3 regions of the Arthrobacter sp. BC5 genome follow, and region 3 is predicted to be linked to each of the others. Evidence: predicted binding sites of a transcription regulator. Region 3 holds the regulator's gene; each other region holds the start of a gene.

Region 1 (10,372 bases), 320 kb from region 3:
ATCCGTGTTCTCGGTGGCGGAGACCGTGAACTCCGATCCGCCGCGGAAGTCGATACCGAGGTTAAAGCCGCCCTTGACCACCGGGATGATGATCGAGACCAGGAGGGCGATGCCCGCGATGAGGAACCAGAGGTTCCGCTTCTGGACGAAGGGGTAGGAGCGCTTCCCCGAGTACAGCTCGTTGCCGAACGTGGCAAAGCTTGTGCGGCTCATTCGTTGTTCTCCTTCTCGGAAGAACCGGCGCGCCCTACGGCGGAGGAACCGGTGCGCCCGGCGAGGGCCTTCTGCTGCTCCGCGCGGCGGCGCTCGGCGATGGTCAGACGCCGCTCGGCTTCCGCCGTCGCGCCCTTGTTCTTGGCCCGCGTGATGGCAACGGGCTTCTCGACCGGCTCGCGCAGTCTTCCGGCTCCGCGGTAGAGCGGAATGCCGCCGAGACGGCTCGGGTCGAGCCCGGACCACGGATGGCCTTCGCCGAAGAACTTCGTCTTCGCCAGCAGCCTGAGCACGGGGTGCGTGAACAGGAAGACGACCACGAGGTCGGCGATGGCGGTCAGGCCGAGCGTGAACGCGAAGCCCCGGACGTTGCCGACGGCGACGAAGTAGAGGACGAGTGCGGCCAGGAGGTTCACGGCCTTGGAGGCGAGCACGGTGCGCTTGGCGCGGCGCCAGCCGTTCTCCACGGCCGAGATGAGGCCGCGCCCGTCACGCAGTTCATCGCGGATGCGTTCGAAGTAGACGATGAACGAGTCCGCCGTCTGGCCGATGGCGACGATGAGGCCTGCCACGCCCGCGAGCGAGAGGCGGTAGTTCTCCGTCCAGCCGAGGATGCAGATGGCGAGGTAGGTCAGGATCCCGGCGACCACCAGCGAGGCGATCGTCACCAGGCCCAGCAGGCGGTACTGGAACATCGAGTACACGGCGACCAGCAGGAGCCCGATGAGCCCGGCGATCAGGCCGAGCCGCAGCTGGTCCGCACCGAGGGTCGCCGAGATCTGCTGCTCGCTCTGGATCTCGAAGCTGATCGGCAGCGCACCGTACTTCAGCTGCTCCGACAGCGCCGCGGCCGACTCCTCCGTGAAGTTGCCGCTGATCTGGGGGTTGCCGTCGGCGATGACCGCGTTCGTGGTCGGCGCCGAGACGATCCTGCCGTCCAGCACGATGGCGAACTGGTTGCGAGGATCGCCGGTCCCGATCGCGTAGAGGCGCTCGGTCACCTCGCGGAAAGTCTCGGTGCCCTCGTCGTTGAAGTCGATGTTGACGGCCCAGGTGTTCAGCGCCTGGCCCTGCGGGCTGCGCTGCAGCCCGTAGCTCGCCGTCGAGATGTCCGTACCCGGGACCTCGACGGGTCCGAGGATGTACTTGCCCTGCGTGTCGGGCTCACAGGCGACCATCGGCTGGTCGGCCGGTGCAGGTTCCTCGGCAGGCTCGAGAGCAGCCGGATCGAGGCAGTCCAGGGCTTCGAACTGCTTGTACAGCTCGGGCGTGATCCAGTTCGGATCGCTGGCGTCCTGCGGCTCGGCGGCCGGCTTCGGCAGCTGGTCCTCCGGTGTCGGGGTGGTCGCCGCGGCTGCCTGGCCGGGCCCGCCGGCGAGGACCGGACGGAATTCCATCTGCGCCGAGGCCTGGATGAGGTCACGCGTCTGCGCGTCCGGCGTACCGGGCAGCGAGACGATGACGTTCTGGCCCGACTGCGTGTTGATCTCGGCTTCGGCGACACCGGAGCCGTCGACGCGCTGGCGGATGATCTCCACGGCCTGGTCGAGCTGTTCGGGGGTGATCTCGCTGCCGCCCTGGACCCTGGGAGCCAGGATCATCTGGGTTCCGCCCTCGAGGTCGAGGGCCAACCGGGGGCTCCAGCTCGCGGTGCTCCAGTAGGAGCCCGCCCCCAGCAGGATCGCGAGCAGTGCTGTCAATGCGCCCAGCCAGACTAGTGTCCGCTTGGCTGCCGTCCCGGGACCGGTACGAGGCATGGTGGGTGTCCTTATTCAATGGCTGTTCAGGTGCGCTGCCCGGGTGCGGGCGGATCGTAGGGCTCGGCCGAGCGGCAGCGCCCTACGGAATGCTAGTTCTCCGGGTTCGCTTTGGGGTCGTGGGAGCCGCGCGCGTCGCGGTTTTCCCGCGACGCCTCCCGGTTCAGCCGCTCCAGGGTCTCTTCCGGGCTCTCGACGCCCGAGGTGGTGCTCGAGGATCCCGCCGCGGTGGACCCTGCGGCGGGAGTGCGGTCGGCGCCGTCGATGGAGGAGACGTCGTCCGGCACCGTGGTGCCGTGGTGGGCGTCGGCGTCCAGGCGCGTAGCGGCGTCGTCCTCGGTATCAGCGGCGACGACGGGTTCCTGCTGGATGACCTTGGAGAGGGCCTGCGTGTGGACGGTCGCCAGGTTGCCGGGCGACAGTTCGAGCACTGCCTTGTTGTTCTCCTGGTCGATCGAGACGATCGTCCCGAAGAGTCCGAACTGCGTCATGACCTCGGTGCCCGGTTCCATGTTCGTCCGCATCTCCTTCACCTGCTGCTGCGCCTTCCGCTGCCGCCGGAACATGGTGAAGATCAGGAAGGCCAGCGCCAGCGGCAGAAGGAGGGAGAAGATATCGAAGCCCGGAGCTTCTCCGGACGCGGGCTGGGCGACTACATGTGCAAGCACTGGAAATTCCGTTCCTGGGAATGGGGCTGGGACTGGATGTGGGCGGCAGGACTGTGCCCCGGCACACATCGGAAGACTCCAGTGTAAAGGGGAAAGCTGGGCGTTCCCGCGTCAGGAGTCCGGCTGCGCCCAGCTGTCAAGGCCCGCTTCGGCGCCCAGCAGGTCCTCGGGTGCCACGGAGAAGAGGTCCTCGGGCATGGCCGCGGCGACGTTCTGGGGCATCTCGATGCCGAGGTGCTTCCACGCCGCCGCCGTCGCGATCCTTCCGCGCGGGGTCCGCCCGAGCATGCCCTCGCGGACCAGGTAGGGCTCGGCGACGGTCTCGACGGTCTCCGGTTCCTCCCCGACGGCGATCGCCAGCGTGGACAGACCGACGGGCCCGCCGTTGAACTTGGTGATGAGTGCGGTGAGCACGGAACGGTCCAGCCGGTCGAGGCCGCGGGCGTCCACCTCGTACATGTCGAGGGCCGCACTCGCGGACCGGGCGTCGATGAGGTCGATTCCGTGCACGAGCGCCCAGTCCCGGACGCGCCGCAGCAATCGGTTGGCGATACGGGGGGTGCCGCGTGAGCGGCCGGCGATCTCGGCGAAGGCGGCAGAGTTGACCTTCATGTCCATGAGCATGGCCGAGCGGCGGAGCACCAGTTCGAGCTCCCCGGTGGAATAGAACTCGAGGTGTCCGGTGAACCCGAACCGGTCCCGCAGCGGACCGGGCAGCAGGCCCGCGCGCGTCGTCGCTCCGACCAGCGTGAAGGGCGGCAGTTCCAGGGGGATCGCGGTGGCGCCGGGGCCCTTGCCGACGATGATGTCGACGCGGAAGTCCTCCATCGCCATGTAGAGCATCTCCTCGGCGGGCCGGGACATGCGGTGGATCTCGTCGAGGAACAGCACCTCGCCCTCGGTCAGGGAGGAGAGGATCGCCGCGAGGTCACCGGCGTGCTGGATGGCGGGGCCGGACGTGATGCGCAGCGGCGCGTTCATCTCCGCCGCGATGATCATGGCCAGCGTCGTCTTCCCGAGGCCCGGAGGACCGGACAGCAGGACGTGGTCGGCACTGCGTCCGCGCAGCCGAGAGGCCTCCAGCACGAGCGACAGTTGCCGCCGCACACGCTTCTGGCCCACGAAGTCGTCGAGGTTCTTCGGCCGGAGGGCTGCTTCCACCGCACGGTCCTCGGGATCGGCGGACGGGGCGACGAGCGGCGCCTCCTCGGGCTGCCCGTCCGTCATGATCCGACCCTCGTGCGGGCCGAGCTGCGGGCGCCGTCCTGGCCGAGCCGGCGCAGCGTGAGCTTGAGGATCTGGCCGACGTCGCCCGTGGCGGCGACCTCGGGCGCCTCGGCCACAGCGGCGTCGATGGCCGCGCCGGCGTCCTTCTCGGACCAGCCGAGGCCCATCATCGCCGTGAGTACCTGGCCCTGCCAGGTCTGCTTCGACACACCCGGCTTCGCCTCGAGCGGCACGAGCTTCCCGGCGAGCTCCAGCACGATCCGGCGCGCACCCTTCGGTCCGATGCCGGGCACCTTGCTGAAGGCCTTGTCGTCCCCCGAGGACGCCGCGACGCGGATGGCGTCGGGCGCGTGGACGGCCAGGACCGCGAGGGCCAGGCGGGGGCCCACCCCGCTGACCGCCAGGAGGGTCTCGAAGACCTCGCGCTGGTCCGCGTCCTCGAACCCGAAGAGCGTCATGGAGTCCTCACGGACGATCATGGCGGTGGCGACCGTTGCCTGCTCGCCCAGCCGGAGGCCGGCGAGGGTCTGCGGCGTCGCCTGCACCTGCATGCCGAAGCCGTTGACGTCGATAACGGCGGAGTGCAGGCCCACGTGGGTCACTGTTCCGCGCAGTGAACTGATCATGAAGGGCTCCAAGGGCACGTGCGGGAAGGGACGACCGGGCGGTCACCCGGTGTCGAACATACGTTCTATTGATCAACGGTACCGGCTCCCTCGGTCAGGAGCGAGGCGCCACACCGCGAACGGCCCGGCGTGACCGGTCGGCGCGGCGTGCGGAGGACCTCGCCATCACCCGTGCCCGGCGCTACCGGCGTCGGGCACGGGCCTCGGCCTCGGCCCAGATCCGCTGGGCCGGCGTGACGGAGCCGCCTGCGGCAGCGGCCGCTCCCTGCAGTCCCACTCCCCTGCGCCAGGCATGGGTGATCGCGAGGGCCAGGGCGTCGGCGGCGTCGGCGGGTCGAGGCGCCGTCTCCAGGCGCAGGATCTTCGTGACCATCTTCGTGACCGCGACCTTGTCCGCCTGCCCGTTGCCCGTGACGGCGGCCTTGACCTCGGTCGGCGTGTGGAGCGCTACTGGGATGCCACGGCGCGCGGCGGCCACGATGACGACCCCGGACGCCTGCGCGGTTCCCATGACGGTACTGATGTTGGTCCCGCTGAACACGCGCTCGACGGCGAGGGCCTGCGGTCTGTGCAGGTCCAGCCACGAGTCGACGGCCTCCGAGATGACCAGGAGCCGCTCGTCGAGGCTCCTGCCCGCCTCCGTCCCGACCACGCCGACGGCGACGAGCGTCGAGCGCCGGTTCGGCTCGATGTCGACGACGGCGAGCCCGCAGCGCGTCAGTCCCGGATCGACGCCCATCACGCGGTAGGTCACGGTGCTACCCGTTCCGGGCCGGCGACGAGGGCGTGGAGCGGTGCGATGTCAGTCGTCGTTCTCGAGCTCGCCCAGGACGTCGTCCGAGAGGTTGGCGTTCGAGTAGACGTTCTGGACGTCGTCGAGCTCCTCCAGGGCGTCCACGAGCTTGAGGAACTTGCGGCCGCCCTCGGCGTCGAGGTCCACCTGCATGGACGGCACGAACTCGACCTCGTCGGTCTCGTACTCGATGCCGCTCTCATCGAGCGCCGCCACCACGGCCCGGAGATCCTGCGGCTCGGAGATGATCTCGAAGGTGTCGGCCGATTCCTTGACCTCGTCCGCGCCGGCATCGAGGACGGACATGAGCAGTTCGTCCTCGGTGAGCCCGTTCTTCGGCAGGGTGACCACGCCCTTCCGCGCGAACAGGTACGCCACCGAACCGGGATCGGCGATGGTCCCGCCGTTGCGGCTGATCCCGAGGCGCACTTCGGACGCAGCGCGGTTCTTGTTGTCCGTGAGGCACTCGATCAGCAGGGCCGAGCCCTGGGGTCCGCGGGCCTCGTACATGATGGTCTGGTAGTCGACGGCCTCCCCGAGCAGGCCCGCGCCGCGCTTGACCGCCCGGTTGATGTTGTCGATGGGCACGGAGGTCTTCTTCGCCTTCGAGACGGCGAGCTCCAGACCGGGGTTACCGGCGACGTCGGCGCCACCGGCCCGCGCGGCGACCTCGATGTTCTTGATCAGCTTGGCGAAGGACTTCGCGCGCTTGGCGTCGATCGCGGCCTTCTTGTGCTTGGTTGTTGCCCACTTAGAGTGCCCCGACATGCTTACGCTTCTCCTCTGATCATCCGAATAAACAGTTCGTGGACCCGCCGCTCACCCGTGACTTCCGGGTGGAAACTCGTGGCCAGCAGGTTCCTGGAACGCACTGCGACAATTCTAGCGACCGGCTCCAAGTCGGCATCCGCACCCTCGGACGGGCCGGCCTGCGGCGTCTCGGCCGCGGGCACCTGCGCCAGGACCTCGACCCCCTCGCCCACCTTCTCGACCCACGGTGCGCGGATGAAGACCGCGCGGACCGGATCGTCTCCCGCGGCCTCGCCCGTCGTCGCGAGGCCCGCGAAGGAGAGGTCCGCCTCGAAGGACTCGCGCTGGCGTCCGAAGGCGTTGCGCCTCACCACCATGTCGAGCCCGCCGAACGTCTGCTGCGGGTTCCCCTGCCGGTCGGTCGAGGGGTCCGCGATGACGTCGGACAGCAGGATCATCCCGGCGCAGGAGCCGTAGACGGGGAGGCCGCCCCTGATCAGTTCGCGCAGCGGCCCGGCCAGGCCGAAGCTGCGCGTCAGCTTGTCGATCGTGGTCGATTCGCCACCGGGAAGGATCAGGCCGTCGACCGCGGCGAGTTCGGACGCGCGCCGGACCGGCACGGCGCGCCCGCCGAGGGACTCGATCGTGGCGACATGCTCGCGGACGTCGCCCTGCACGGCCAGCACGCCGACGACGACCTCGCGGCGCGCGTGCGCGGGAGTCGCCGTCGTCGTCGCACCGGCTGCGTGGCCGGGAACGGACACGACGGGTCCGCCCGGGCCCGGAGCCTCGGGCGTCGGCAGCGGAGCCGGGAAGGAGGGGGAGGTCATCCCCCGATTCTAGGCCGTTCGGGCCCCGTTCCCGGTGTCGCACGGCAGGCGTGAGCAGCACCTCCCCGCCGGATACAGGGCAGGAGGGCGCGCCAGCGATACTGTGGAGGCATGAATCCCCTTCCAGTCCTCGTGGGTAAGGCCGTGCGCTTCGCCTCCCGCCTGCGCGGCGGCGGCTCCGCGTTCCCGGGCCTCGTGGTCGAGCGCCTCGACCCCGGCTTCATGGGCCGGGCGCTCTCCGCCCTCCCCCACGGCGTCGTCGTCGTCAGCGGGACCAATGGCAAGACGACCACCACGAAGATGGTCGTGGAACTGCTCGAGGGCCAGGGCCTGACAGTCTTCACGAACCGCACGGGCAGCAACTTCACGCGCGGTGTCGCCGCCGCGCTGCTGGGCGAGGTCGACCTGCGCGGCCGGCTGAAGGCGGACGTCGCCGTCCTCGAACTCGACGAGGCGCACGCCGTGCACTTCGTGAAGCTCGTGCCCCCACGGTATTCCCTGCTCCTGAACGTGCTGCGCGACCAGCTCGACCGCTTCGGCGAGATCGACGCGACGACGCGCCTCCTCGAACGCATCGCCCTCGCCACCACCGGGACCGTCGTCCTCAACCGGGAGGATCCCCGGGTCGCCGGACTCGCGCCGTCGATCACCGCTGCCGATGTCGTCTACTTCGGCCTCGACGCATCGCTCCGGAGTACGTTCCCGAACGACGACGAACTGCGCGGGGCAGCGGGCGCCGAGCCGGCGTCCGCGCTGCCGGCCGACGTCGTCCTCCGTTCGGTGGACGGCAACTCGGCCGAGTTCGAGGTGGACGGGACAAGGACCCGCACCGATCTCCGCCTGCGGGGTGTGTACAACATCTTCAACGCCGCGGCCGCCCTCGCGGCGGCCCGTGCCGTCCTCGGCGGGACGGCGGACCCCGGCAGGCTCTTCTCCTCGCTGGCCGCCGTGGAACCCGCCTTCGGACGCGGCGAGAGCCTCGTCGTCGACGGCCAGGCCCTCGAACTCGTGCTGGTGAAGAATCCCAGCGGTTTCCGGCTGGGCCTGAAGTCCTTCGACCCGGCCGGCTGCGCGACGATGATCGCCATCAACGACAACTACGCCGACGGACGCGACATGTCCTGGCTCTGGGACGTGGACTTCGATTCGCTCGGCCTCGGCGGCGTGGACGTCGTCAGCGGTGTCCGCGCGTACGACATGGCGCTCCGGCTGAAGTACGACGACGTCCGCGTGGGCACGGTCGAACCCGACATCGCGGACGCGCTCGGGCAGTTCGTCGGAGGCTCGGCAGGACGGCCCAAGCGCATCTTCTGCACCTACACAGCCATGCTCGCGGTCCGTCGCGAGCTCTCCAAGATCACGAAGGTCGAGGTGGTCTCCTGATGAGTGACGCCCCATCCGCCAGTGCCCTGACCGAAGCCCCCGCCGATCCGTCCAAGGGGTCCCTGCGCATCCTGCAGCTGTATCCGCGCGAGATGAACATCTACGGCGACTACGGGAACGTCCTGGTCCTCAAGCAGCGCCTCGCCTGGCGCGGCTACGGCGCCGAGATCCTGGAGCACAACGCCGGGGACCCGTTCCCGGACGACGTCGATCTGATCGTGGGCGGCGGCGGCCAGGACAGCGGGCAGGTGGTCATCCAGGACGACCTCCAGTCGATCGCCCCCAGGCTCCGCGAACTCGCGGAGGACGGCACCCCGATGCTGCTCATCTGCGGGCTGTACCAGCTTTTCGGCAACGTCTTCCGCACGCATGACGGCACTGTCATCCCCGGCATCGGTGCGCTGGACCTCGAGACGCGCGGCGGGACGGAACGGCTGATCGGCAACGTCGTGGCCATCAGTGACGAGTTCGGCGAGATCCACGGCTACGAGAACCACAGCGGCCAGACCTTCCTCGGCGACGGGCTGAAGCCCCTGGCGACCGTGGTCAAGGGAGCGGGGAACAACGCCGAGGAGAAGCACGAGGGCGCCCGGTACAGGAACATCGTGGCGAGCTACCTCCACGGTTCGCTGCTGCCCAAGAACCCCGCGATCGCCGATTTCCTGCTGCGTACCGCTGCGGAGCGGAGGTTCGGCGCTTTCGAGGACGACGGCGTGGACGATTCCCTGGCCGAGCTCGCCCGGCAGCACGCCGCCGCCAGGCCGCGGTAGGAGGGACCGCACGGGCAGCTGAGCGGTACGCATCACCCCGCGGGAGGACGCCCGGATCAGCACGACGGCGGATGTGCGCCGGCGGACCGCTTCCTAGGCTGGAACCATGACCTCCCCTGCCGATCCTGCCCGTCCATCCGTCTGGCCCGATGTCGTGTCCGGTGCAGGGATCGCCCTCTGGTACTCCCTGCCCGACTACACCGCACGCCGGAGGACCCGCGCGGTGGTGAAGACCGGCATCATCGCAGCAAGCGCCGCGTACGGTGCGTATGTGCTGAGGGGAGTGTCGGTGTCAGCGGACGGCGGGAGCCCGGTGCTCCCACACCCCGCACCCGGAGATCCGGTTCCCGGGGAGCCTGCATCGGAGGAGTCGGGACCGGGGCGTCCCGGGGCACGGTCGGACCGGACGAAACCCGGACGTCCTGCACTGATCGGCGTGGCCGCCGTCCTGCTCGGAGCCGTCGCGGCGGTCACCGTCTGCATGGAACGGGTCGTGTACCGGTTCGGCGAGAGGCTGTCGGGCCGGGGCGTCCGCCTGGCCCACACGCGCATCGGCGTTGCACTGGCCGTGCTCAGTACCCTGGCCGTGGTGGCCGGGGATGCGCTGCGGGACCGGCGGACGGACGCGGCTCCGGGCCACCCGGGCCCGATGACCTGACGCCGTTCGGTCACCGGCCGAAGGAGGCTCCCCCGTGACGGGAACCTCCCTCGCCGGCAGGACGACGGTGGACGCTACGTCGGCCTCAGGGGATGTCGCTGCGCGAGGCTTCCCGGCGCAGGGCCCGCGCGTCGTAGTCGGTCAGGAAGCCCTGGTCCTCGAGGGAGCGCACGCTGTCGCGCACAGCGCGGATGTACGCGCCGTGGTTCCGGTAGAGGACATCGAGGGTCTCCTGGGGCAGCGGCCGCTCGTACCCCGCGATGAAGCAGAAGGACGCTCCGGTCGCCGTGCCGTACCAGGTACTGGTCGGCGCGTCGAGGAACGGCGAACGGAGGCCTCCCTGCACGTTGCCGAACTCGTCGAGCACGGGTGCGCCGTCGCGTACCAGGATCGGCTCCGCACGCGGTGGGGCGACGCCCTCGCGCACCCAGAGATCGAGGTTCCGCAGTGCGGCGTCGAAGAAGATGGAACTCGGGAACCTGCTCCGCGGTCCCTCGTTGCACGAGGCCGGTGGGACGGCACGGCTTGCCGCGACGATATCCGCGGACGACGCCGAGAAGGCGAGCTCGTCGGGTGTCGCGTGCCCGGCGCCGGCCATCTCGTAATGGCGGTACCGGTCGCCGGGGGCGTCACTGTCGGCCCGGCGGGATCCGATGCCCAGCAGATAGTCGGACTGCGACATCATCCGCATGATCGG
Region 2 (10,372 bases), 1.7 Mb from region 3:
ATCGAGCTGAAGCGGAAGCCCGCCAGCATCTTCGACTACACCCTGGAGGACTTCGACGTGGTCGGCTACCGGCACCACCCCACCATCAAGGCCCCGGTGGCGGTATGAACGAAGCACCGTCGCACCCCATCCTCAGCGTGCCCGACGCCGTCGGGTCCGGCCCCGTGATCGGCATGATCTGGGCGCAGACCGAGGACGGCGTGATCGGCAGGGACGGCGGCATCCCCTGGCACGTGCCGGAGGACATGGCGCACTTCAAAGCCACGACCACGGGACATCCGGTCATCATGGGCCGGCGCACGTGGGAATCCTTTCCCACGAAGTTCCGTCCGCTGCCGGACAGGACGAACATCGTCATCTCGCGCTCGGCCGAGGACCTGCCGGGCGCCGTCGTCGTCGCTTCGCTCGACGCCGCCCTCGAGGCCGCCCGCGCGAGCCCGGGTGCGGAGGAGATCTGGGTCATCGGGGGCGGTCGTGTCTACGCCGACGCCATGGCCCGGGCGAACGCCGCCCTGGTCACCGTCGTCGAGTCCACCGCGGAGGGCGACACGCTGGCCCCTACCCTCGGACCCGACTGGGCGCTGGCCGCACTCACGCCCGAGAGCGGCTGGCTCGAATCGACGAGCGGTACGCGCTACCGCATCAGCCTCTGGGCGAAGCAGGACTAGGATGGCGGCGATGGGCAGGTCTCCCCATCGCTGGAAGAGCCAGAGCCGCCTAGGCTCGATCACGCGCGGCCCCGACCACGGGGGCGGCTGAACAACTGGGGATGGTCATGTCGGACGTCTGGGGATCCAACCCTGCACAGCTGCGCGAACTGGCACGGCTGTGCGCGCAGGGTTCCGCCACGATCACGGCGGCGAGCGCCGCCATCACCTCCTCCCTCAACAACCCCTTCCTGTGGAAGGGGGGCGACGCCGATCGAGTCCGCGGCCAGTGGAACGGCTCCATGCGGTTGCAGGTCTTCGCCGCGACCGATGCGCTGGAAAAGGTGTCCGCCGAACTGCTCGGGCACGCCGACGAGCAGGATACGGCGAGCGGGGAGGACGGCGGTGCCGCCCTCCCACCCGGACCGCTGGGCGGTCCGGGTGGCGGGTCTGGAAGCTCTGGCCCCGAGGATCGGCGGAATCCCCTCGCGGCGGGATGGGAGGGCTTCACCGAGGGGTGGAACGCCTACAACACCGTCAAGGCGATCCCGAACATGCGTGCTGGACTCTACGACTTCGTGAGGATCCGGGCACTGGGAGGACCATGGACGGATGCAGCCTTCGCATCCCTGAGGAGTTCCGACGCCTTCAGCGGCGTGTTCAACGCATCCTCGGACCTCTTCGACGGCAACTTCCACGTGGCAGCGGGGCTCGCCGAGGGTACAGCTGCCTTCCGGAACTTCCAGATCCTGGGCAATACCCTGGGCGGCATCGGCATAGCCGTCGACGTCGTCGACATGGGTATGGACCTCTCCGACGGCGATTACGGTGGTGCCTTCTATTCCGGCGCCAAGGCGGTCCTCGGCGGCCTGTCGTTCGCGCCTCCGCCCGTAGGCACGGCAGCCATGGTGGCCAGCGGGGCGCTCGCCCTGTACGACAACGTACCCATCGTCCATCACACCGTGAACGCCGTCGGTGGTGCCATCGCCGACGGCGCCACAGCAGCGGCCGGTGTCGTCGCAGATGCTGCCGACGCAGTCGGTGACACACTGTCCGACGGCGCAGAGGCCGTCGGTGACTTCTTCGGATTCTGAGAGCAAGGACAGGAACATGACGGACACGATCCCTGACCGCGCGGGCGCCGGCCCATCCCCCGCGGCACCCGACGCCATCGGCTTCGGCTACGCCGAGCTGGCCGCACTCCTGGCGATGCGACCAGGACCGATATCGACGGCGAGCGCCGCAGCGCTCCGCATGACCTCGGAGGCAGCAGACGGCGAGGTGCTCCGGGCGGGCGCGTCATCGCTCGTCGCGCACGGTCTGGCGACGGTGGGTGAGGAGCGTGAGCTGATCGTCGGCGGCGCTGTCGCCGCCGTGCTCACCGCTCTCTCGGAGGCCGAGCGACGTGTCGACGTCGCATTGCTCACGCCGGGTGAATCCGGCGACAGCGTCCTGCAGGTCGAATCGTCGGACATCTCGATCCTGCTGCAGCCCCGCGCCTACTTCTGCTGGTTCGCCATGGCGCAGGATCCCGCGCTGACAGGAGCGCAGGCTCTCCTCGCGATGGTTTCCGCCCATCTCGGATCCACGGCGGGAGGCGGTGCCAGCGTCTACCGCCGGGAGACACCCGAGAAGGGCCGGTTGCTGGTGAGGAAGGACGCGACGGGCTGGACCATCGGCTACACGTACGGGGGGATCGACGAGATCGAGCAGCGCGCCGGGCTCGACGACGACGCCCTGCTGGCCGAGCTGTCGTCCGTCCGAGGAGACTGACGTGGTGTACGACGCTGCTCGCCGGCGACGGGACGACGCGACGACGGCCGAACACGAACGTCTCGTGCGTGAGACCGGGCAGATCCGACGGCTGTCCCGCGCCCAGGACGGCGAACTGGTCAGTTACCTGCCGGAGGAGTACGGCAACGGGCGGGTGGGCATCGGACCGAAGCTCACGACGGCCCGCGGTTACGTGGTCTTCGTGTGTCTCGCGTCTCTCGTGACTCTCGGCACCGTCGGCCTGATCGCGTCCCTCTACTTCAGGGACATACCGGATCCGCCGGCTTTCGTCTGGGTCATCCCCCTTCTGTTCCTCGGCGTGACCGCGCTGTTCACGCGGTACATGCTGATCGAGATCCGCGCCGACCGACTGCGCAGGGAACGCGGGTTGCCGACACCGTCGCGATCGCCCTATTAGGCCGGGCCGGGTCATAAAGATGAGCGGCTGGAGCGCCGCCGCCTAGACTGGACGGCATGACTTCAGCACCTGATAGCTCAGCCCTGCCGTCCGTCGGAATCGTCGGTTGGCGCGGGATGGTCGGCTCGGTCCTCATGCAGCGGCTCCAGGACGAGGGCGATTTCGCGCGCATCAACCCCGTCTTCTTCTCGACGTCGGCCGCCGGCGGTGCCGCGCCGTCGTTCGCCGAAGGCGCCGGCACGCTCCAGGACGCGTACGACGTCGAGACGCTCGCCAAGTTGCCGATCATCGTGACGGCGCAGGGCGGGGACTACACCGCCGAGGTCTACCCCAAGCTGCGCGACGCCGGCTGGGCCGGCCTCTGGCTCGACGCTGCGTCCACGCTGCGCATGGAGCAGGACAGCATCATCGTGCTCGACCCCGTCAACCGGTCCGCGATCGACGCCGGGCTCGCGAACGGCGTCCGCGACTTCATCGGCGGCAACTGCACCGTCTCCTGCATGCTCATGGGCCTCGGCGGGCTCTTCCGCAACGGGCTGGTGGAGTGGGGCACGTCGATGACCTACCAGGCGGCCTCCGGTGGCGGCGCCCGGCACATGCGGGAACTCCTCAACCAGTTCGGTGCGCTTCACGGCACGGTCGCCATGAACCTCGAGGACCCGGCCTCGGCGATCCTCGACATCGACCGGGCCATCCTCGCGAAGCAGCGGCACCCGAGCCTCGAGGCGAGCCAGTTCGGGGTACCTCTCGCCGGCTCGGTGATTCCCTGGATCGACAGTGACCTCGGGAACGGCCAGTCCAAGGAGGAGTGGAAGGCCGGAGCGGAGACGAACAAGATCCTCGGCACCGGCAGCCGCATCCCCTTCGACGGTTTGTGCGTCCGTGTGGGTGCCATGCGTTCGCACTCGCAGGCGCTGACCCTGAAGCTCACGCAGGACCTCCCCGTGAGTGAGATCGAGTCGATCATCGCGGCGGACAACGAGTGGGTCCGGGTCATCCCGAACACGAAGACCGACACCCTGGCGGGCCTGACGCCGGTCGCTGCCACGGGCTCACTGGACATCCCGGTGGGACGTATCCGCAAGCTCGAGATGGGCCCCGACTACATCAGCGCCTTCACGGTGGGCGACCAGCTGCTGTGGGGTGCGGCCGAGCCGCTGCGCCGGATGCTGATGATCGCAACGGGGAACCTCTAGGCCTCCACCGCTGCCAGCGGGCGCGGCACTCTGCGCGGCCACCTGGTAGATCAAGGCGATGACGACATCGCGGGGCCGCACGCTGCTGCCGTTGGACATCTGATCGAGGCGCAGGAACGCCTCACCGCTCTTCCGCACCGGTACCGACCCGGGTTGCTCGGGGTCGGGATGTCGTAGCGGTGGATGTGCAAGCTGTCGCGCCGGCTGGTCGAGAGCACGCGCTCCAGGGACTGGCGCATGGTCCGCGCGCAGAGCGTCCTCGGACTGCAGCGGGTTCTCGGGGTAGGACTCGAACGCCCGGTGCCGACGACGTCATGCATGCCGTACCGGTCGCCCCTGCCACTGCCGTGTTGACGTCCAGGATGACGACGTCCGTGCTCCGCCCTTCCACTCCCCTGTTCCGCCATTCCCGTCCTCCTCGCCCACGACCATCCCACCAGCGAGCCGGGCCGGCCACGTGCAGTCGGACGACCATCCGACGCGGCCAGTATTCCGGGCCTTCCGTCGGCACGTCCTGACTCGCCGCACGGCGGACAAAAGGTCGGTGCCCGGCGGAAGGATGTGCGCATGGACCCCGTGAACGCAGACACCATCCTCAAGCGCTTCTTTGCGTGCAGCGGCCACGTGCGGCACCCGGAGAGCCTCCTGCGCTACGAGCGGGTGCAGTGCCACCTCCGGGACTACCTTGAGCATGTCGCCGTCACCCGTCTCGCGACCGCTGACCGCGCGTTGCTCGAGCTGGAGCGACAGTTCGGCACGGCAGAGCCCTTCGTTCAGGTGATGGGTGCCCGGGAGCTGCTGCATGCCCTGCCGGACTTCCTTGCAGCCCCCCATCTCCTTCCCGACTTCCACGACCGTCTTGCCCAGATCAGCGTGGCCTCCCGCCTGGCGCAGTGGCTGTGCTCGCGGCGGCTCGTGCAGCGCGAGGACAGCTGGGGCGACGTCGTCCTCACGCGCGCCGCCGCTGAGCAGGCACGGCGCTCCGTCGCACTCTAGGAGGACTGCGCCGGGACGTTGGCACAGGTAGGTGAGTGAAGACGGGGCTGTCCGGTAGACGGTGTCCGGGGCCGGGTGGACCGCGCGTGGCCGTGCAAGGTGGGGCCCGTCGTCCTGCGCGACCTGTCGTGGTGCGAGACGTGTCATGGTGCGAGACCTGTCGTGGTGCGGGCTGGGCGGTGCTCAAAGGGGTCGACCTGTTCTGGCCGGGGCGATGAAGGCGGGCCGGAGCTTTTCACGCGGTGGTTCCGGGAGGGGCTGGTGTGTCCTGTCCCGTTCTGGCCTGTTCTGGCGTGTTCTGGCGTGTCATACCCGGGACTGCTGTGTTCCGGCGGGGTGGGTGGTTGGCGGTCTGGGGTGGTCGTGGGGTAGCTGCTGGTGTAGCTGGTCGTGGGGTACTTGTGGTTGGTACTGGTACTGGTGCTGGCGGGGTGTTGGGGGGTGGACGGTTCGTCCGGTCTGCCGGTAGGTGTTGATGCGTGGTTGGCCGGCCCGGCCTGGGTGTCCGGGTGCGTGGAACCGGGGGATGCCGTGGCGGGGTTCGACGGTCCAGGTGCCCTGGTGGATGAGGTGGTGGTGTCGTGAGCACAAGAGGACACCGTTGCCGATGCTGGTGGTGCCGCCCCGGGACCAGGGGGTCATGTGGTGGGCTTCGCACCAGGGCGCCGGGATGGTGCAGTCCGGGAAGGCGCAGCCCTTGTCCCTGGCGACCAGTGCCCGGCGCAGGTGCGGGGGGAAGAGGCGTCGGGTCCGTCCGACGTCCAGGACCTGTCCGGCGCCGCCGAGGACGACGGGGATGATGTCCGCGTCGCAGGCCAGTTTCCGGATGGTCCTGGCGCTGACCTGCCCGGCGAAGACCGCGTCTCCCGGGCGCTGGCCCGGCCGGAGGGTCCGACCGGTGAGGTCCTCGGTGAGGTCCTTGTAGTCGATGGTCACCATCACCTGGGGCCGGTGGCCGCCGGTGGCGGGAAGACCCTGCGTGCTGAGGGCGATCCTGCAGGCCGCGACGAGTCCCTCGAGCAACGCCTGAGCCCTCGTGGCCCCGCCCGCACCAAGAAGCCGACCCGAACCAGCACCCGCGACTGCACCCGATGCCGGGTCCGATCCTGAGCCTGGGTCCGATGCTGCACCCGATGCCGGGTCCGATGCGTCGACTGTCGCTGGTTCCGACCTGGTGGCACTGGTGGCACTGGTGGTGTTGGGGTGGGGTGGGAGGGTGCGGGGGTTGGCGGTGGCGTTCATGACGGTGGTGAGGTGTTCGAACTGTTCGTCGGTCGCGCCGATCTCCAGGACGTGCAGTCCGTGGCGGCGGCCCTTGAGGAAGACTCCCTGCCGTGCGTGGAGCACTTTGTCCGTGGGTTCCTGTCCGTCCTGGTCCAGCACTCCCTCCCAGCGTCGGGTCAGGACCCGGAGGATGTCCTCGTCGGACTCCACGGCCTGCCGGGTGAGGTGGTCCTCCATCGATTCGGTCTGCTCCGGGGTCGCGAAGGAGTGCACCCGCGCCAGGGCCTGGGCGATGATCGTCGCGGCCCGACCGCTGATCAGGCACCCCTCCATGGCCGCACCCAGGGTCTCCAGCCGGGCCGGGATCGCCGCACCGGTCGGGGACGGCCCGGGGAGCAGCGCCTCAGCAAGACCCAGCCGCCGTTTCGCCTCGCTCCGACTGATGCCCAGGGTCGCCCGCAGGAATTCCGCACAATCCCCGACTCCATCCCCAGCCCGCCCCGCCAACCCCGAAGACCCGGCACCCAAGGACATAGCGCTGGTGTTTGAGGAGGCCGTGTCCGAGGAGGCAGTGTCCGAGGAGGCGGTGTCCGAGGAGGCGGTGACGCGGGGTGCGGGCCCTGCTCCGGAGTGGTGTTCCTGGGCCAGGCGGGCGGCAAGGACCTGCAGATGGTCCACGATCCTCGAGGCCTGTTCGACATCGACGATGACCTGCAGCGCTTCCTGTCCGGACAGCATCCGGTGGTGCCCGCCCACGTCCCGGACGCACTCGGTGAGGGCAGCGCACGCCGCGCCCACCGCGTCCAGGGCACTGGAGGTCTGCGTGAAGCGCTCGAGCGGGGCGATGACCATACCCCGATTTTATCGAACATGTGTACTAACCACGAGGGAGACAGGGCATTGTGGAGGACAGGACAACACCCCTATCCACATACCCACGCCCACGGGGACTCCCTCGAAACCGCAGCCCGGCCGAACCCGCCAGGCACGGCCTCATGGCGCCCCTGTCCCCGCCCGACAGCCTCGGCTAGGGCAGCCCCCTGAAGGACGGGCCCCCTGCAGGACAGGCCCCTCGGCAGGGAATCAGGTCAACAGGTCCTGCAGGCTCGGAAGCGCCGATTGGTGGGACCCGGGGAAAAAGCTCAGAGCTTGCAGTTGATGAGCAGCGGCTCGGGTTCCAGGCGGATGCCGAAGGACCGTTCCACGCCGTCGCGCACCAGCCGGGCAACCGCCAGCAGGTCCGACGCCGAAGCGCCTCCCCTGTTGGTGACCGCGAGGGTGTGCTTGGTCGAGAGGGACGCACGCCCGCCCGCCGCAGCCCGGCCGTCGTCGTCTCCGAGGCCGAAGCCCTTGGAGAAACCGGCGTGTTCGATCAGCCAGGCCGCGCTGAGCTTCACCCGACCCTCCGTCCCGGACGGGTACCGGGGAGCGTCCTCCGGCAGGCCCTCCGCCACCTCCTGGGCGACGATGGGGTTGGTGAAGAAGGATCCTGTGCTCCAGGTGTCCGGATCGGGGGCGTCGAGCACCATGCCCTTGCCGGCCCGCAGCTTCAGCACCTCGCGGCGCACGTCGTTCACATATGCCCGCGCCCCCACGTCGATCCCGAGTGCCCGCGCGAGCTCCACGTACTGTATCGGCGTGCTCATGCGCCCCAGCCCCAGCTGGAACTCGACCGAGAGCACCACATAGCGCGGGGATCCGTCGACGGTGGTGCGCTTGAGGAGGGAGTCCCGGTAGCCGAACTTCAGTTCGAAATTGGTGAAGCTCCTGATGCTGTCCGTCTCTCGGTCGTACGTCCGCACCGTGGCGATGGTCCGGGACACGTCCGAGCCGTACGCACCTACGTTCTGGACGGGTGTGGCGCCCGTGGAACCGGGGATGCCCGAGAGTGCCTCGAGGCCCGAGAACGCATGCATCACCGTGTACCTGACGAGCTCGTCCCAGTCCTGGCCGGCCTGCACCTTGACCATGACGCCACCGCACGTGGCGTCGTCGTCGTCGACCGTGAAACCCGTCGAGGTGATGTGGACGACGGTCCCCTCGAAGCCGTCGTCCCCGATCAGCAGGTTGGATCCCCCGCTGAGGATCAGCAGCGGCTCACCAGCGGCATCGGCGGCGCGGACCGCCTCGACGATCTCCTGTTCGGTCGAGGCCTCCACGAGCGTGCGTGCGGGTCCTCCCACGCGCGCCGTGGTGAGGTCCGCGAGACGCGTACCGGTCAGGGGGGCCGTCATGGCAGCTTCACCACGGCCTGCGCCTTCACGAGGACCTTCTGCCCTGCGAACGTGACCGTGAGGTCGATACGCGCCGTCGATCGCCCGGTGTCGATCGCACCGACCACCCCGGTGACCTCCACGACCGCTCCGGGCTCGCCCGGCTGCGCCGTCGTGTCCTGGACGACCACGGGCTTGGTGAAGCGCGTCTGGTAGTCGACGACGGCGGCCGGGTCGCCGGCCCAGTCGGTCACGAGCTGGACGGCGGCCCCCATGGTGAACATCCCGTGGGCGATGACGCCGGGGAGACCGACGCCCTCCGCGAACGACTGGTTCCAGTGGATGGGGTTGAGGTCACCCGAGGCACCGGCATAGCGCACGAGGTCCTGGCGTGTGATGCCGATGGTGGTGGAGCCGATCTGCCGGCCCACCTCGAGGGTGGAAAGCGATACTGCCATGGCTACTGGTCCTCTCCGCGTACGAGGATGGACGACGTCGACGTGGCCGTCGGCACGCCGTCGACGGTCGAGATCTCGGCGCGCGTGGTGATCATCGCTCCCCCGCCCATGGCCCGCACGGAGTCCACGTGCAGTTCGGCGACGAGCTGGTCCCCGGCGATGATGGGGCGGTGGTGGATGAAGCGCTGGTCGGCGTGGACCACCCGGGTGAAGTCGATACCGGCACTCGGGTCGCTGATCAACCGGGCGTCGGCACGCTGGGCGACGATGATGGCGAAGGTCGGCGGGGCCACGAGGTCGGCATGGCCGAGGGAAACGGCGGCATCGACGTCGAAGTGCGCCGGGTGCGTGGCCTTCACGGCGCGGGCGAAGTCGCGGATGGCCTCCCGGCCCACGGAATAGGTCTCTCCTGCGAGGTAGCTGCGCCCCTGCAGGTCTGGGTCGATGGTCATGGATCCTCCGGTGGAAGCGGCGTGGGAGTAGGCGATGGATCGCGTGCGGTGTCGAGCGGCGAGGAACTGCGCGAGGCTCAGCGCCTGTCCTTCACGCGGCGTCGGACGTCGCGCGAGCGGACGACCAGGCCCGCGAGGTGGCACACCATGCCGACCACGATGATCGGGATGCCGGTGAGGACGAGGGAACGCTGGTCGGTGGCGGCACCGACCACCGCGACGAGGATGCCGATCGCCGTGGTCACGAGTGCGGAGACCACCAGCTTGCGGTAGAGATCCGAGCCGGTCTCCCAGGGCGTATTCAGCATGGTTCGATTCTACTGCCGGCCGCGGGGCGGTGAATCAGAAGAGTGCTTCCTGGACGGTCGGGACGGGAGTGCTGAAGTCGCCGAACCGCAGCCGCCGACCCTTGAGCTGCGCGAGATCGGCGACGAAGACGAGGTCCGTGCCGTCGATCGTGACCAGGGCCGACGGGCCGAGGACGGCGCGGAGACTGAATCCGTGCCGGCCGACCCCGAGGAACTCCGGGTAGGGCTGCAGACCGCTGTGCCCGAGGACGGCGGAGGTCGACGGCGGCGGCTCGAACTCCTCGTGCACCACCTCGAAGCCGTCGATCCCGAGCCCGCCCCCGAGCAGTCCCCGGACCGCCAGCGCGAAGCCGTCGTTGATGTGCTCGAGCTGCGCCGGGGGCAGCGGCGTGCACAGGGACGCCGCCTTCGTCGCGGATCTCACGGCCTGCTGCAGGCCGACGGTGCGGGTCACCTCGTCCTCCAGGATCCGGACCACCCGCCCGTCCTCGGCGAGCGCGACGAACTGGGCCGCCACCGCGCCCTGCTCCACGAGCCGTGCCCGCTTCCTGGGGTGCGAGGCCGTGCCCACCTTGGTCGAGCCGTCTGCGAAGGTCGCGACGTACAGCCAGTGGGGCTGGTCGAGGTAGCGCTTCAGCCCTGCGGGGGCTATGCCGGATCGGTGGATGTCATGCATGAAGCGCACGT
Region 3 (10,372 bases):
CGTGACCGACCAGCAGGGCCGCAAGGGCGGCGAGACCCACCGGCTGACGGGCCGCGCACGCGACCAGCGCCTCGTCCACTTCTCCGTCCCGGGCGGTGCCGATGTCCCGCGGCCGGGTGACTTCGTGTCCCTGCCCATCACGGAGGCGGCGTCGTTCCACCTCCTCTCCGATCCGGCTCCGCACGAGTACACGCTGCGTCGCTCGCGCGCGGGCGACGCCTGGGACAGGAGCCAGGCGGACTCCTGCGGCGTCCCTGCGGCGTCGGACGGTGGTCCCCGCGCCGTATCCCTCGGCATGCCGGCACTGCCCGTGCGGGGAAGCGCCCTTTGACCCTTCCTGTCGTCGCGGTCGTCGGGCCCACGGGTTCGGGCAAGTCCGAGCTCGGCATCGCGCTGGCGCATCGGCTGGACGGGGAGGTCGTCAACGCCGACGCCCTGCAGTTCTACCGGGGCATGGACATCGGCACGGCCAAGCTGTCCGTGGAGGAGCGGCAGGGCATCGAGCACCATCTCCTCGACATCCTCGACGTCACCGAGGAAGCCAGTGTCGCCGCCTACCAGGCGGAGGTCCGACGGATCATCGACGGTATCCGGGATCGAGGGCACGTCCCCATCCTGGTCGGCGGCTCCGGCCTCTACGTACGGGCGGCCCTCGACCGGCTGGAATTCCCGCCCACGGATCCGGACGTCCGGACCCGCCTCGAGTCCGAGCTCACGACCGAGGGACGCGCGGCGTTCCGGGAGCGCCTGCGCGCCGTCGATCCCGCATCGGCCGAGAGGATCGAGGACGACCGCCGGCTCGTCAGGGCGCGGGAGGTGTACGAGATCAGCGGGCGCCCCTTCAGTGCCTTCATGCCGCGCCGCGAGTACCAGCAGGCCACCGTGCAGATCGGTCTTGCCGTGGACCGCCAGATCCTGCGCGAGCGGCTCGCCGAGCGCGTGCACGCGATGGTGAGGGACGGCCTGGGGGCCGAGGTCGAGCGCCTTGCCGCCGTCGGGATCAGGGATGGCCGGACGGCGTCCCGGGCCCTCGGCTACGGGCAGTTCCTCCAGGTCCTCGACGGTTCCATGACGGAGGCGGAGGCCGTCGAGGACACGATCGCGGCGACGCGGCGCTTCGCCAAGCGCCAGCTGACCTGGTTCCGGGGCGATCCGCGCGTGGCCTGGACGGACTGGCGGGCGCCCGGGCTGGCGGATCAGGCGGTCGAGCTCGTCCGGCGGCACGGGGACATATCCTAGGACGGTGAGCGTCCTCCCAGCCGATACCGCCGTGCCCGCCGTCGAGCCCTCGGGCCTGACCTTCACGAAGGGTCACGGCACGGGCAACGACTTCGTCCTGACGCTCGATCCCGAGGGCACCGGCCCCACCGACGCCGGCTTCGTCGCCGCCCTGTGCGACCGCCACCGAGGCATCGGTGCCGACGGGTACATCCGCGCGGTGCGCTCATCGGCGCTTCCCGAGGGCCGCGCCCTCCTGCAGACCGAGCCGGCCGCCGAATGGTTCATGGACTACCGCAACGGCGACGGGTCGGTGTCGGAGATGTGCGGCAACGGCGTGCGCGTCTTCGCGCACTTCCTCCTCGCCCGGTCCGTCGCCGAGCTGCCCGACGGCGGCGAGCTGGCCATCGGTACGCGCGCAGGTGTGAAGCGCGTGACCCGGTCCGGTGACGGCTACGCCGTCGACATGGGGCCCTGGGAGTTCATCTTCCCGGAGGCCGCCGTAGCGCGTGGGATGGATTCCCTCGTCGCCATCGGGGGCCTCGACGTCGACCGCCCTGCGCTGTCCGTGAGCATGGGTAATCCGCACACCGTCGTCGCGCTTGCCGAGCACGCCGAACTCGAACGGACGGAGCTGCACCGCGCACCGGCCGTCCAGCCGGTGCCACCAGCGGGAACCAACGTCGAACTCGTGGTCCCGTCGGAACCGCTCGTGGGGGACGACGGCGTCGGGCGCCTCACGATGCGCGTGCACGAACGGGGAGTCGGGGAGACGCAGTCCTGCGGTACCGGGGCGTGTGCCGCGGCCGCGGCCACGAGATTCTGGGCGGGCCGGGACGCGCCCTCCCGGTGGCGCGTGACCGTTCCCGGTGGCGTGGTCGGAGTGACCTTCTTCGACGGACCCGAGGGCCGCGAGCACGTGCAGCTCAGCGGGCCCGCCGTCCTCGTGGCGGACGGCGTGCTGCTGCCCGCGGTCTGACGGGACGGCCCCGGCTCAGCCGGCCCGGTGCACCTCGAGGACGCGGAACGACTTGGAGGTCTCCGCCCGCCGGACGCCGAAGCCCTCCGGCAGTTCCTCCGCGAGCCAGCGCTGCAGCGAGTCGGCCCCCAGGTTCTTCTGCACCACGAGCCACGCGCGTCCACCCGGGGCGAGTCGTGGCAGCCAGCGGAGCAACAGGGCATGCAGTTCCTGCTTGCCGATGCGGATGGGCGGATTCGACCAGATGGTGTCGAACTCGAGGTCCTCGTCGACGGCGTCGGGGAGACCGGCGGTGACGTTGCCCAGCCCCAGCCGCGCCGCGTTCTCGGTCGTCAGCGCGATGCACCGCTCGTTCACGTCGACGGCGTACACCTCGGCACCGGGGGACCGCAGCGCCATCGTGAGGGCGATCGGCCCCCAGCCACAGCCGATGTCCAGCAGGCGCTGCCCCTCGGGAGGGGGGACGGTGTCGAGGAGGATCGCCGTACCCTTGTCGACGCCGTCGGGACTGAACAGTCCGGACGACGTCACGAGATCCCTGGATGCGCCGGCCAGGACGACGGAGAGTGGCCGGCGGGTGTCCGGTCCTGCCGGCTGGGCGCTGAAATAGTGCTGTGGATCCATGGAGGAAAGCCTAGTGGCACCTGCGAAGCACCCGGGCAAGGCGGTTTTCGCGCTGGGAGAATACGCCGCACCGCGTTCGTGGTCGGCCGTAGAATTGACCGACATCCACTGAGGGAGACTATGACCACGAACAACGGGCATTCCGCCGGAGCCGACATGGGCCCGGAGGAGATCCAAGCCGTCATCGACCGGATCCTCGCCAGCGACGAAGCTGCCGTGGCGAAGGCGAAGAACGGGACGAAGCCGGAGGAGACCTCCGCACCGATCGACAGGACCTGGCGGTCCCGGGCCCTCGCGCTGTCGCAGGACGAGGAGCCATCCGGGTCGGACGGCGACCAGCAGGACCTGTCCGAGCGCCGCGCGCTCCGCCGTGTCGCCGGACTGTCCACCGAGCTCGAGGACGTCACCGAGGTCGAATACCGGCAGCTGAGGCTGGAGCGGGTCGTCCTCGCCGGCCTGTGGAGCGAAGGAACCGCGCAGGACGCCGAGAACTCGCTCCAGGAACTGGCAGCCCTCGCTGAGACCGCCGGCTCCGAGGTGCTCGACGGTATCGTCCAGCGCCGACTCAAGCCGGACCCCGCGACGTTCCTCGGCTCGGGCAAGGCCCAGGAGCTCAAGGGGATCGTCCAGGCGACCGGCGCGGACACGGTGATCGTCGACAGCGAGCTGTCACCGTCCCAGCGCCGCGGGCTGGAGGACATCGTCAAGGTCAAGGTCATCGACCGCACGGCCCTGATCCTCGACATCTTCGCCCAGCATGCCAAGAGCCGTGAGGGCAAGGCCCAGGTCGAACTCGCACAGCTCGAGTACCTGCTCCCGCGCCTGAGGGGCTGGGGCGAGTCCATGTCACGCCAGGCCGGTGGCCAGGTCGGCAGCGCCGGAGCCGGTATGGGTTCCCGTGGTCCGGGTGAGACGAAGATCGAGCTCGACCGGCGCAAGATCCGTACCCGCATGGCCAAACTGCGCCGCGAGATCGCCGGCATGAAGCCCGCGCGTGAGACCAAGCGGTCCAACCGACGGCGTAACCAGGTGCCCTCGGTCGCCATCGCCGGCTACACGAACGCCGGCAAGTCCTCCCTGCTGAACCGGCTCACGGATGCCGGCGTGCTCGTCGAGAACGCCCTGTTCGCCACCCTCGATCCGACGGTCCGCAAGGCCGAGACACCGGACGGGATCGGCTACACGCTGGCGGACACGGTCGGATTCGTCCGCTCCCTGCCCACCCAGCTGGTCGAGGCGTTCCGGTCGACGCTGGAGGAAGTGGCCGACTCCGACCTGATCCTGCACGTCGTCGACGCGTCCCATCCGGATCCGGAGGGACAGATCGCGGCGGTACGCACGGTGCTTACCGAGGTGGACGCACGCAAGGTGCCCGAGATCATCGTGCTGAACAAGGCCGACGCCGCCGATCCTTTCGTCATCGAGCGCCTGAGGCAGCGCGAGCCCCGGTCGGTCGTCGTCTCCGCCCGCACGGGAGCGGGGCTGACCGAACTCCGCCAGCTGATCAGCACGAACATCCCGCGCCCCGGAGTGAAGCTGGACATCCTGGTGCCCTACGAGCGGGGCGAGGTCCTCAGCCGCCTCCATGAGGAGGACGTGGAGATTCTCGGCATGGAGCATGTCGACGACGGGACGCGCCTCGAAGTGATGGTCCGGGAGGGCCTGGCAGCCGAGCTGGAGCCGTACGTACGCAATGACTGACAGCCCGAGGTCCGGTGCCGCCGTCGCGGCGCCGGACGCGGCGCACCGCTCCGCAAAGGCCCGGCAGGCCCTCGACCTGCTCGACGCCGCCGTGGGGGCGATGGGTGGGGAGATGCGCGCCGGCCAGCACGAGATGGTGCGCCAGGTCAGCGAGGCCATCCGCTCGGGCGACCACCTCCTCGTCCAGGCCGGTACGGGAACCGGCAAGTCCCTCGCGTACCTGGTGCCCCTGATCGCCCACGCCATGGACAGCGACCGCCCGTCGGTCGTCTCGACCGCGACACTCGCGCTGCAGGCTCAGATCGTCGGCCGGGACCTGCCGCGCCTCCTCGATGCCGTCCGGCCCGCGCTGGCACGGCCTGTCGACGTCGCGCTCCTCAAGGGCCGCTCGAACTACGTCTGCCTCCACAAGACCGGAGGTGGCTTCCCCGAGGAGGACGCCCCCGACACCCTCTTCAGCCTCGGTGAGGACGCTGCACCGCATCCGGCACCCGCGTCGGGCGGTGCCCCCGCATCGGCGCTCGGCCGGGAGGTGGTGCGGCTCCGGGAGTGGGCGGAGGAGACGACGACAGGCGACCGGGACGACCTCGTCCCGGGCGTGAGCGACCGCGCGTGGCGCCAGGTGTCCGTGTCCAGCATGGAATGCCTCGGTGCTGCCCGCTGCCCCGTGGCCCAGGAGTGCTTCAGCGAGAGGGCGCGCGCCGCCGCCGCGGACGCGGACATCATCATCACCAACCACGCGATGCTCGCGATCAGTGCCTTCGAGGGCCTCGCCGTGCTGCCGGCGTACGACGTGGTCGTCATCGACGAGGCGCACGAACTCCACGACCGCGTCACGGGGGCCGTGTCGGGTCAGCTGTCGGCCTCGATGGTGAGCGCCGCGGCCACGGCGCTGCGGCGTCACGCCTCCATCGGCACCGCGGCCCTCGATACCGCCGCGGCGGCCTTCGAGTCGGCGTCCGAACTCCTGTCCTCCGGACTGCTGCCGGGCGGCCTGCCGGACGACGTCGAGCAGGCGCTGGCGCAGGTCCGTGACGCGGCGCGCGCTGCGCTCTCCGACACGAAGACGGAGGGCAAGTCCGAGGCCGACGTCGACGGCGGCCGGCAGGTCGCCCGGTCCCGCGTGGCCCTGGTCTTCGAGCTCGCGGAGCGGATCCTGGCAGCCACGGAGCTGAACGAGGTGGTCTGGGCCTCGCGCCCCAGTACCTTCACGCCCGGCGCGGGGTACGAACAGCCGGACGAGAGCTCGCCCGCGACGCTGAACGTGGCACCGCTCTCGGTCGCCGGGCGCCTGCGGGAAGGACTGTTCGAGGACCACACCGTGATCCTGACCTCGGCGACGCTCGCCATCGGCTCCGAGTTCGGACCGGTTGCGGGATCCCTGGGCCTCAGTGGTCCCGGCGCCCCCGCGTGGACCGGGGTCGACGTGGGAAGTCCGTTCGACTACCCCCGGCAGGGGGTCCTGTACGTGGCGAAGGACCTTCCGAAGCCCGAGCGGGGCACGTCCGACGCGCAGCTGGCGGAGCTCCTGACCCTGCTCACGGCCTCCCGCGGGGGAGCGCTCGGACTGTTCTCGTCGAAGCGGGCCGCCGAGGAGGCGGCGGAGGCGCTGCGCCCGAAGGTCGACTTCGAGATCCTGTGCCAGGGGGACTCGTCCCTCAGCGCGCTCGTGACCCGGTTCGCGGAGGAGCCGGACACGTGCCTGTTCGGCACCATGTCACTGTGGCAGGGGGTGGACGTGCCCGGCTCGTCCTGCCGGCTCGTGGTCATCGACCGCATCCCCTTCCCGCGGCCGGACGATCCACTGATGACGGCGCGGACCAGGGCTGTGGCCCGCAACGGCGGCAACGGATTCATGAGCGTCTCGGCGACGCATGCTGCGGTGAGACTGGCGCAGGGCGCTGGTCGCCTCATCCGCGCGGCGGGGGACAGGGGCGTGGTGGCCGTCCTGGACAGCCGGCTCGCCAACGCCCGGTACGGCGGGTTCCTCAGGGCCGCGCTCCCGCCCTTCTGGGCGACGACGGACCGCGCCACGGTCACGGGCATCCTCGAGCGGCTCTCGGGACGCTGACGCGTCCGCCCGGCGGGCAGGGAATCCGCCGGGCGCGTCGCGATCCCCGGGCGGCGCGGCCGAGAGGGCCGTCGCCCGGATCGGCTGCCAGGCCGTCGGACCGGTATGCGCTACAGGGCGCGCATCACCGAGACGACCTTGCCCATGATGCTGGCGTGGTCGCCGAGGATCGGCTCGTAGCGGGTGTTCTGCGGCAGGAGCCAGGTGTGGCCGTCGCGCTGCCGGAAGGTCTTGACGGTCGCCTCGTCATCGAGCAGCGCCGCCACGATGTCGCCGTTCTGCGCACTCTGCTGCTTGCGGACGACGACCCAGTCACCGTCGCAGATCGCGGCATCCACCATGGAATCCCCCGAGACCCTCAGCATGAACAGCTCACCGTGGCCCACGAGCTGCCGTGGCAGGGGCATGACGTCCTCGACGACCTGGTCCGCGAGGATGGGCCCGCCTGCGGCGATCCGTCCCACGAGCGGCACCAGGGCGGTGTCGACGGCGATCTGGTGCTCCGCCGGCTTCCGGGCCGGCGACGAACCGTGCGTATCCGCGGACTGCTCGGAGGCCAGTGTCAGCGGCAGCAGTACCTCCATGGCCCGGGGGCGCTTCGGATCGCGCCGAAGGTATCCGAGCCGCTCGAGCTGCGACAGCTGGTGGGTCACGCTCGACAGGCTCGCAAGCCCCACGGTGTCACCGATCTCACGCATGGAGGGCGGATACCCCTTGTCGGCGATCGAGCGCTGGATCGTCTCGAGGATCGTCAGCTGGCGGGCGGTCAGCCCTTTGGACACGGAACGGCCGCGCGGACGGCCGCGGCCCGTAGAGATGGGCACGGCATCGGCCGCAACGGCGGCGGTGTTCGATTCCTGCCGGATTGCCGGGGTTGGTTCCGCCACTGGTGTGCCTTTCGCCTGGGACGCTGATCCCGTCGTGTCCGCCGATCCGCTCCCGATGGGCCGGAAGCCGATATGTCAGTGGCGGGTGGTTGTCTGGGGTACATCGACGGTTCGCCCGCCGCTTGGGAGCAGGTTCCACCGGTGGTGCACTCTCCTGCTCACGCTAGGACAGTCCGGGGCAGTTATCAAACATATGTTCGACCGAGTCTCGACAACGGTCGTTCGTCAGTGCTAGAAATAGGCAGACACGAAATAGAACGTATGTTCGAAAAAGGCCCCGGGCCCGCATCGGATGTTCGAAGGGAAAGAGGATACGCAATGGCTGAAGCACTGCACGGCAGCACGGCGCTGCGGGCGTTCACGCCCGCCCGTTCCAGGGTGAACCTTCGGAGCGTCCGCGACCTCCCGCAGGCCGCCGTACCTTCGGACGACGGGCAGCGGGGCACCCAGCGCCCCCTGACCCTCACCCGGCGGGGCCGGCTGCTGCTGGTCGGTCTCCCGATCGCCCTGGGCGTGGCAGCACTGATCCTCCTCGGCGCATTCCTGACATCGCAGGCGCAGGCGGGCGAGTCCGCGCCGACGTCCTCGCAGACGCTGGAGGTGAACATCGCCGCGGGGGAGTCGCTGTGGGACCTCGCGGTCCAGTACGCCCCGGAGCGGGACCCGCGCGACGTCGTGGCGGAGATGGTCGAGCTCAACAACCTGGGCACCTCCGTCGTCCAGGCCGGCCAGCGTATCTCGGTGCCCTCCGAGGGCTAGGCGACAGGCGCGCCGGCCGCGGGGCCGATCCGCCGCTCGGCCCGTGATCCGCCAGGGGCCGGCGCCGGTATTAGCCGCTGAAGTCCGCATCCCTTAAACTGGAGGGGTGCCATCCTCCGTCGACGCCCTTGCGAACCTTCCCCTGCGTGATGACCTCGTCGGGCTCCACCCGTATGGTGCCCCGCAACTGGATGTGCCCATCCTGCTGAACGTGAACGAGAACACGCACGGCGTTCCTGCCGACGTGCACGCAGCCATCGTCGAGGCGGTTGCCGCTGCCACCCAGGGCCTGAACCGCTATCCGGACCGCGAGTTCACCGAGCTGCGGAAGAACCTCGCCGACTACCTCGGCCACGGCCTGACGGCGGATCAGCTGTGGGCCGCGAATGGCTCGAACGAAGTGTTGCAGCAGGTCCTGCAGGCCTTCGGCGGGCCGGGGCGCACGGCGATCGGCTTTCCGCCCACCTACTCCATGTACCCGCTGCTGGCCAGCGGAACAGGAACACGCTATGTCACGGCGGAGCGGGGAGCAGCCTATGCCATGACACCCGGGGCAACGGCCCGTGCGGTCCGCGAGTCCGCCGCGAACGTGGTGTTCCTCTGCTCGCCCAACAACCCGACCGGCACGGCGCTCGGCCTCGATGTCATCGAGGCCGCCTATGAGGCCGGAGAGGCCGCCCGCGCGATCATCATCGTCGACGAGGCCTACGGAGAGTTCGCGCAGAAGGACACGCCGAGTGCCCTGACGCTGCTGGCCGGCCGACCCCGCCTGCTGGTGTCCCGCACCATGAGCAAGGCCTTCGCCCTGGCCGGGGCGAGGATCGGCTACCTTGCGGCCGCACCGGAGGTCACGGACGCCCTCCGGCTGGTCCGCCTGCCGTATCACCTCTCCGCCATCACCCAGGCGGCGGCCAACGCAGCGCTGACCCACGCGGACACCCTGCTCTCGAACGTCGAGGCCATCAAGGTGCAGCGGGACCGCATCGTGCGGGAACTCGAGGTCCTCGGCCTCTCACCGGCGCCGTCGGACGCCAACTTCGTGTTCTTCTCGGGACTCGAGGATCCGCGCCGCGTGTGGGAGGGCCTGCTGGATGCGGGAGTACTCATCCGCGACGTCGGCATCCCGGGCTCCCTGCGGGTGACCGCGGGAACAGAGGAGGAGACGACGGCGTTCCTCTCCGCGTTGGAGAAGCTGCTCTAGCTCCCGCGGACGGTCCGCCCTCTGGAAACGTCTCCTAGAATTGAAGCGCACGACGCCTGAGGCGCCGCGCCGTGCACCACCTCCAGCCCGCCTGACACCACGTCGAACCGCGCCCGGATGACCGGCAGCGCACAGAAGGAATGCAATGACAGTTGATGCCGCCCGCGGCCGTACGGCCCGCATCGAGCGCGTCACGAGCGAGTCCAGTGTCCTCGTGGAACTCGACCTCGACGGAACCGGTGTGTCCTCGATCGACACCACGGTGCCGTTCTACGACCACATGCTCACCGCGCTGTCGAAGCACTCGCTGATCGACCTGACCATCCGGTCCTCGGGCGATACACACATCGATGTGCACCACACCGTCGAGGACACGGCCATCGCCATCGGCGAGGCGCTACGCCTCGCGCTGGGAACGAAGGCGGGCATCCGCCGTTTCGGCGAGGCGACGGTTCCCCTGGACGAGGCACTCGCGAACGCCGTCGTCGACATCTCCGGGCGCCCGTTCCTCGTGCACGGCGGCGAGCCCGCGGGGCAGGAGTACCACCTCATCGGGGGCCACTTCACGGGATCCCTCACCCGGCACGTGCTGGAGGCGCTGGCGCTGCACGCCCAGATCTGCCTGCACGTCACGGTCATCGCGGGCCGGGACCCGCACCACATCGTCGAAGCCCAGTTCAAGGCCCTTGCCCGGGCCCTGCGCGCCGCTGTCGAGCCTGATCCGCGGGTCGACGGCATTCCGTCCACCAAGGGAGCACTATGACACCGCGCACCGTCACGGTCCTGGACTACGGATCGGGCAACGTCCGTTCCGTGGTGAGAGCGCTCGAACACGTCGGCGCCGAGGTGGTGCTGAGCGCCAAGCCGGCTGACGTCCTGAACGCCGACGGCCTGCTCGTGCCCGGCGTCGGCGCCTTCGCCGCCGTGATGAA

What was found. The regulator LexA, encoded in region 3, represses DNA repair genes until DNA is damaged. The targets are predictions, from matches to a motif close to TCGAACANNTGTTCGA.
Region 1: ruvA (Holliday junction branch migration protein RuvA) is a predicted target of LexA. The motif match lies at 4,544-4,559, and genes of this name have one in related genera.
Region 2: AC1MFI_RS08815 (DUF222 domain-containing protein) is a predicted target of LexA. The motif match lies at 7,119-7,134, and genes of this name have one in related genera.

The regions. Positions count from the first base shown of each region.
Region 1 covers NZ_CM155273.1:3,266,537-3,276,908, forward strand. Annotated here, with positions in the region: gene secF (protein translocase subunit SecF) at 1-213, opposite strand, end outside; gene secD (protein translocase subunit SecD) at 210-1,970, opposite strand; gene yajC (preprotein translocase subunit YajC) at 2,063-2,638, opposite strand; gene ruvB (Holliday junction branch migration DNA helicase RuvB) at 2,750-3,865, opposite strand; gene ruvA (Holliday junction branch migration protein RuvA) at 3,862-4,491, opposite strand; gene ruvC (crossover junction endodeoxyribonuclease RuvC) at 4,673-5,245, opposite strand; gene AC1MFI_RS15395 (YebC/PmpR family DNA-binding transcriptional regulator) at 5,294-6,052, opposite strand; gene pdxT (pyridoxal 5'-phosphate synthase glutaminase subunit PdxT) at 6,055-6,864, opposite strand; gene AC1MFI_RS15405 (MurT ligase domain-containing protein) at 6,976-8,247, shown strand; gene AC1MFI_RS15410 (type 1 glutamine amidotransferase) at 8,247-9,017, shown strand; gene AC1MFI_RS15415 (hypothetical protein) at 9,124-9,675, shown strand; gene AC1MFI_RS15420 (alpha/beta hydrolase domain-containing protein) at 9,761-10,372, opposite strand, start outside.
Region 2 covers NZ_CM155273.1:1,895,736-1,906,107, reverse strand. Annotated here, with positions in the region: gene AC1MFI_RS08850 (thymidylate synthase) at 1-108, shown strand, start outside; gene AC1MFI_RS08845 (dihydrofolate reductase) at 105-668, shown strand; gene AC1MFI_RS08840 (hypothetical protein) at 776-1,741, shown strand; gene AC1MFI_RS08835 (hypothetical protein) at 1,758-2,420, shown strand; gene AC1MFI_RS08830 (hypothetical protein) at 2,422-2,838, shown strand; gene asd (aspartate-semialdehyde dehydrogenase) at 2,895-4,034, shown strand; gene AC1MFI_RS08820 (hypothetical protein) at 4,602-5,030, shown strand; gene AC1MFI_RS08815 (DUF222 domain-containing protein) at 5,337-7,106, opposite strand; gene AC1MFI_RS08810 (UDP-N-acetylmuramate dehydrogenase) at 7,397-8,488, opposite strand; gene AC1MFI_RS08805 (MaoC family dehydratase) at 8,485-8,925, opposite strand; gene AC1MFI_RS08800 (FAS1-like dehydratase domain-containing protein) at 8,928-9,377, opposite strand; gene AC1MFI_RS08795 (hypothetical protein) at 9,455-9,685, opposite strand; gene AC1MFI_RS08790 (DUF2797 domain-containing protein) at 9,720-10,372, opposite strand, start outside.
Region 3 covers NZ_CM155273.1:3,589,835-3,600,206, reverse strand. Annotated here, with positions in the region: gene miaB (tRNA (N6-isopentenyl adenosine(37)-C2)-methylthiotransferase MiaB) at 1-331, shown strand, start outside; gene miaA (tRNA (adenosine(37)-N6)-dimethylallyltransferase MiaA) at 328-1,239, shown strand; gene dapF (diaminopimelate epimerase) at 1,244-2,197, shown strand; gene AC1MFI_RS16820 (class I SAM-dependent methyltransferase) at 2,213-2,821, opposite strand; gene hflX (GTPase HflX) at 2,942-4,522, shown strand; gene AC1MFI_RS16810 (ATP-dependent DNA helicase) at 4,515-6,593, shown strand; gene lexA (transcriptional repressor LexA) at 6,704-7,417, opposite strand; gene AC1MFI_RS16800 (LysM peptidoglycan-binding domain-containing protein) at 7,799-8,239, shown strand; gene AC1MFI_RS16795 (histidinol-phosphate transaminase) at 8,346-9,440, shown strand; gene hisB (imidazoleglycerol-phosphate dehydratase HisB) at 9,586-10,203, shown strand; gene hisH (imidazole glycerol phosphate synthase subunit HisH) at 10,200-10,372, shown strand, end outside.